Regions from separate parts of the Shinella sp. genome, predicted to be linked through region 1. Evidence: predicted binding sites of a transcription regulator. Region 1 holds the regulator's gene; the other holds the start of a gene.
What was found. The regulator LexA, encoded in region 1, represses DNA repair genes until DNA is damaged. The targets are predictions, from matches to a motif close to TGTTCNNNNTGTGTTCNG.

Region 1 (3,178 bases):
TATGCCGGGATCATCGCCGCAACCGGCTCCAACGCTACGCGATGTGGAAGCTTCGCGTAGCGTTGGAGCCGGTTGCTCACACCGCGCCATTTGGCGTATCAAAAACCGCCGAGGCTCTAATCGCTGCCGGAGGAAAGTTCAGGGGAAGGTCACCGGGAATAAAGATCTATGACGACGGCCAGATAGGCAAAACCTTCGCTGGTACGGATGTAGATGATGTCGGTGACCCAGACCTTGTCTGGAGCCTCGACGTCGAATTGCCGATCCAGCGTGTTGTCGATGACAACGGAAGGTCTGCCACCATAGACGCTGGGACGGCGTTTGTAGCCGATCTGAGCCTTGATACCGGCAATCCGGGTCAGGCGGGCAGCCCGGTTGGGGCAGCATGTCTCGCCGTGATCGAGCAGGTCGTCATGAAGCTTGTGATAGCTGTAGACCTTGCCGATCTCTTCCCAAGCCGTCTGGAGCAGATCGATCTGCCGCTTGTCCTCGCAGGCACGCTTGCTCAACGGCATCCGAAGCCAAGCATAAAACCCGCCGGGATGGATGCGGAACAGGCGGCACATCATTCGCACCGAAAACCGCTGTTGATGCTGGGCAATGAACGCGTACTTTACTTTGCATCCCTAGCGAAATACACGGTGGCATTTTTTATAATATGTCGCGTTCCTGGGTGAGACGCGCCAGCTCCTTCTTGAGCCACCTGATCTCTTTTGCCTGGTAACTACCCTGCTCACCGGGCGTCGAAGAAAACTTCTTCTTCCACTCATAGAGAGAATGCTGGTTGACACCCAGCCGCTGCGAAACTTCCGAAACCGGATAGCCCCGCTCAGTGATCTGACGCACCGCGTCACGCTTAAAATCGTCGCTGAAATTAGCTTTGCCCATATCCGCCTACTACCTCAAATTTAGGAAGGAAGACGTCTACAAATCTCAGGGCTATTCATGTTGATGAATTTCGCGACGCCGAACCAGCCAACATTTTGGAACTCATCGTTGAGCTAAATGCCACAAACCGTGTTCAATAGCCAAATCCGCAAGATGGAGTATTATGGAACTTAGAAACATCGAATAAGTTATTATTATTAAACGAAATCAATAGCATAGAAGGCTAGCTGAATTTAAAAGTCACACTTTTGGTGATTCTGGCGGTTTCGTCGCGAAAAAGTATCGAAATTTCAGAACCTTATTGTATTGGAATCTAGATTAATTGTCGCCATTTCAAGGACCGAAATCTGGATTAATTTCCACGCCACCAACACAGCCTCTGCAGGCGCGGCTCTTGCAGAACACATATGGAACAGATAGTGTATGTTCTATATTTGTTTCGCGATTCTGGAGTGGGCGGCGATGTTGACACGTAAGCAACAGGAACTTCTCTTGTTCATCCATGAACGGATGAAGGAATCTGGCATACCGCCATCTTTCGACGAAATGAAGGATGCTCTGGATCTTGCATCGAAATCGGGTATCCACCGGCTGATTACGGCACTCGAAGAGCGAGGCTTCATTCGTCGCCTGCCCAATCGCGCACGCGCACTGGAAGTCATCAAGCTTCCGGAGGCGTATTCGCCCAGCCTGCAACCGCGACGCGGCTTTTCCCCGGCCGTCATCGAGGGGAGTCTCGGGAAGCAACAGGTAACAGCTGCGCCGCCCCAGCGCACGTCAAGCCAGGCAGACATGCCCTCCTCCGTTTCCGTGCCGGTCATGGGGCGTATCGCGGCGGGTGTGCCCATCTCGGCCATCCAGAACAATACCCATGAAATCACTGTGCCTGCAGAAATGATCGGTGGCGGGGAGCATTATGCGCTGGAGGTCAAGGGCGATTCGATGATCGAGGCCGGTATCCTCGACGGCGACACTGTCATCATTCGCAATACGAACACTGCCAATCCCGGTGAAATCGTCGTGGCGCTGGTCGATGATGAGGAAGCGACGCTGAAGCGCTTCCGCCGCAAGGGTGCATCGATTGCGCTTGAGGCCGCCAATCCGGCCTACGAAACCCGTATTTTCGGGCCGGATCGCGTCAAGATCCAGGGCAAGCTCGTCGGCCTCATTCGCCGCTACCATTAAAGCCTGTCGCGTAAGCGCGTGCAGCGCCAGAGCGACATGCGAAAAATCGGATACCCAAAGCGCGAGACGTGAAGCTGAAATATCGCGACATGCTTTAATCGCCCTTGCCAGCGTCATAAGTAGCTGTGCGCCAATCGTATGTGCGGTGTCGTGACCAGGGGCGGTGAAGCGTTTCGACGGCCGAGCCAAAGAGGGTGTCGGAGACGACGGGGTGTGCTTGATCGACCGCCGACTGGATTTCCAGGGCGCCGGTCTGCCTCAAATGTCGAACCGTGATGAGGCGCGCACCTGAGCGGCAAGTCTCCAGCCGGATTGCCACCGGCACGATGACGAGATCCGCCCGTCGCACGCCGTACCGAGGAAGGCGAGGTCTTCCAGCGCCACGATACGCCATCCGCTGGGTGAAACAGCGGCGCAAAAGGCTTTTGTCTCGCAGATGAAGCCGGTGCGGATGCGGGCTGCATCGAGTGCTGCGGCCATGGCTGCTTTGGCCTTTTGCCGGTCCGCTTTTCGGCGGGGCCGCTTCTGCCTGACCTTGTTTGTGGGCTCTGCGTTCTTGGCTTCCACCGCCAGTCCGTCCGTTTTACGAATTTCAGGTTTCATCAATCCGTCGAGGCGAAGGGCGCGCCGCCATTGCGCGTAGATGAAATCCGGGGGGCTGGCGCGGTTGACCGCTGCTTTTTCGCCAAGCAGAATCGCAACCAGGCGGCCATCTTCCGACACGAGAATCTCCGGCCTCGTGCCTCCGCCGGGCCAGCAGGCGACAAGGATACCGAAGACGACGAGAAGCGTGCCGGCGTGGCGCAGCCGGGTCCGCAGAAGGCAGACAAGGCCGCCGCCGATGCCGATGAGCAGGAAGGCGATCTCAGGGATGCGGCCGGTGACGACCTCGCCCTTCCAGCTAGCAACCCATGTCGAAAGCATGATCATCCACTCGATGCCCTTGCCCATGATCGCAAAGGGAATGGCATCGAGGCCAAAGGGCATCAGGAGAACGGCGATGAGACCGAAGGGCATGACGATGACGCTGATCAACGGCATGGCCAGCAGGTTGCCAGCAAGCCCACAGGCCGGGATGCGGTGAAAATGGCCGATGGAGTAGATC
Region 2 (3,178 bases), on a different contig from region 1:
TCCCATGCCGCTGGCCAACCTTGACCGCGGTCTCCATGTCCGCCGAAAGATGGACTTTCTGGCGTCCTTGCGGCGTGAGTCCTTCGCGTAAGATGGCCTCGAGCGAAGCGATTGCCGTCCCATGAAACAGAATCTCCGGTGGCACGGCCGGTACCAGGTCCAAATCGACCGCCACCGAATGCCCTTGGGCTGCGCGTATTCGGGCCCCGTCGGCAGAAAGCGTAAACCGCTTCTTGTCGCTTTCGGCCACAACTGTGCGCAGTGCATCGTCATCGATGTCGACACCGGCGCGGCGTGCCTGGACGATCAGATCGTCCACAGAGACCCAACCGCCGGCATCCAGCTCAATGCCGATTGATTGAGGCTCGTGCCGCAGAACCAGACTGAGAAACTTGCTGATATTCTTGCTCATGAACATTCATCCGACGAATATGTCCGGTTGCCATCAGGATTGCCGAAGCAACAACGATCAGGCTTGTCCGTCTATTCGCAACATGAGACGAAAAAAGCTCCGGCGCCGCTTAACAAAGGAAAAAGGCGCCAATCCGGGCGCCTTTAAACAGGATCGTGGATGCCCATTACATCCTCAGAACGGGATGTCGTCATCCATATCGCGCGAGAGCGGCGAACCGCCAGAACGGCTGCCGCCACCGCTGCTGCTTCCGCCACCCGAAGACGGGCGCGAACCGTAATCGTCGTAGCTTGGCGCGCCGCCAGCGATATCACCACCGCCACGACGTTCGCCGCCGCCTTCACCGCGACCGTCGAGCATGGTCAGCGTTGAGTTGAAGCCCTGCAGCACGATTTCCGTCGAATAGCGGTCGTTGCCGGTTTGGTCCTGCCACTTACGGGTCTGCAGCGCGCCTTCGATGTAGAGCTTGGCGCCCTTCTTCACATATTGTTCGACGACCTTGCACAGGCCTTCGTTGAAGACGACGACATTGTGCCATTCCGTCTTTTCTTTGCGTTCGCCGCTGTTGCGGTCGCGCCAGGTCTCAGAGGTCGCGATCCGCAGGTTGGCGATCGGCCGACCGTCCTGCGTCCGACGGATTTCCGGGTCCGCACCGACATTCCCGACCAAGATCACCTTGTTGACGCTTCCAGCCATACCCATACATCCCGTTGTCGCGCCGGGCTCTCGCGCCCGACATCATTTCACACCATGAATGCGGCATCTTATCGGCTGCCATGCGCCAGCGCCGCCCCATGGGACTATAATCCACAGATCAATTGCAAAAATTCGTTCTTTTTTTGTTCTAATAATTCCCTACACTCTTGTCAAGCGAATCGGAAACGGGCACGGATTCCTTCGACCGCGCATGGACACCGCCCAACCAGTTCCTACATAGGGGCAACCCCTAAATCGAATGCGCAAGAACTTCTGACGCTGGATATCATGAGCGAACTCAAGACAATTTCCATTCGCGGCGCCCGCGAACACAATCTCAAGGGCATCGATCTCGACCTGCCCCGCAACAAGCTGATCGTCATGACCGGGCTGTCAGGCTCCGGCAAATCGTCGCTTGCCTTCGACACGATCTATGCCGAGGGTCAGCGCCGCTATGTCGAGAGCCTCTCGGCCTATGCGCGCCAGTTCCTCGAAATGATGCAGAAACCGGATGTCGACCAGATCGACGGCTTGTCGCCGGCCATCTCCATCGAGCAGAAGACGACCTCGAAGAACCCGCGCTCGACCGTCGGCACGGTCACCGAAATCTACGACTACATGCGCCTGCTTTTTGCGCGCGTCGGCGTCCCCTATTCGCCGGCGACGGGCCTGCCGATCGAGAGCCAGACGGTCAGCCAGATGGTCGATCGCGTCATTGATTTCGGCGAAGGCACACGCCTCTACATCCTCGCGCCCATCGTGCGCGGCCGCAAGGGCGAGTACAAAAAAGAACTCGCCGAGCTGATGAAGAAGGGTTTTCAGCGCGTCAAGGTCGACGGTCAGTTCTACGAGATCGCCGATGTGCCGGCGCTCGACAAGAAATACAAACACGACATCGACGTGGTGGTCGACCGCGTCGTCGTGCGCTCGGATCTCGCCTCGCGCCTGGCGGACAGCCTTGAAACGTGCCTCAAGCTCGCCGAGGGCCTGGCCATCGCGGAGTTCGCCGACAAGCCACTCCCGGTCGAGGAAACCTCCGCCGGCGGCTCGGCCAACAAGTCGCTGAACGAGACGCACGAGCGCGTGCTGTTTTCCGAAAAATTCGCCTGCCCGGTCTCCGGCTTCACCATCTCGGAAATCGAGCCGCGGTTGTTCTCGTTCAACAACCCGTTTGGCGCCTGCCCGACCTGCGATGGTCTTGGCAGCCAGCAGAAGATCGACCCGGACCTCATCGTGCCGGAAACCGAACGCACATTGCGCGACGGCGCCATCGCGCCCTGGGCAAAGTCCTCCTCGCCCTACTACAACCAGACTCTGGAGGCGCTCGGCGCCGCCTACGGCTTCAAGCTTTCCAACCGCTGGTCGGAACTGTCGGAAGCGGCGCAGGGCGCCATCCTGAACGGCACGAAGGAAAAGATCGAGTTCAACTACAAGGACGGCGCACGCTCCTACAAGACGGTAAAAACCTTCGAAGGCATCGTGCCGAACCTCGAGCGCCGCTGGAAAGAGACGGATTCCGCATGGTCGCGCGAAGAGATCGAGCGCTACATGTCCGCCGCGCCCTGCCCGGCCTGCAACGGCTTTCGCCTGAAACCCGAAGCTCTGGCGGTGAAGATCAACAAGCTGCATATCGGCGAAGTGACGGCCATGTCGATCCGCGTCGCACGCGACTGGTTCGACGTTCTGCCGGAGAGCCTCAATAGCAAGCAGAACGAGATCGCCGTCCGCATCCTCAAGGAAATCCGCGAGCGCCTGCGCTTCCTGAACGATGTCGGCCTCGAATATCTCTCGCTGTCGCGCAATTCCGGCACGTTGTCGGGCGGCGAAAGCCAGCGCATCCGTCTTGCCTCGCAGATCGGCTCGGGCCTCACTGGCGTGCTCTATGTGCTCGACGAGCCCTCCATCGGCCTGCACCAGCGCGACAATGCCCGCCTTCTCGACACGCTGCGGCACCTGCGCGACATCGGCAATACGGTGATCGTCGTCGAGCATGATGAGGACGCCATCCTGACGGCGGACTATGTCGTCGACATCGGCCCCGCCGCCGGCATTCATGGTGGCGAAGTGATC

Region 2: uvrA (excinuclease ABC subunit UvrA) is a predicted target of LexA. The motif match lies at 1,242-1,259, and genes of this name have one in related genera.

What each region holds. Positions count from the first base shown of each region.
Region 1 is NZ_JBQVPI010000034.1:4,284-7,461, forward strand. It holds partial or broken gene ACT6VE_RS30425 (IS3 family transposase) at 1-6, shown strand, start outside; partial or broken gene ACT6VE_RS30430 (IS3 family transposase) at 153-888, opposite strand; gene lexA (transcriptional repressor LexA) at 1,351-2,073, shown strand; gene ACT6VE_RS30440 (ComEC/Rec2 family competence protein) at 2,332-3,178, opposite strand, start outside.
Region 2 is NZ_JBQVPI010000015.1:123,308-126,485, forward strand. It holds gene ACT6VE_RS23560 (RNA 2'-phosphotransferase) at 1-412, opposite strand, end outside; gene ACT6VE_RS23565 (single-stranded DNA-binding protein) at 587-1,108, opposite strand; gene uvrA (excinuclease ABC subunit UvrA) at 1,397-3,178, shown strand, end outside.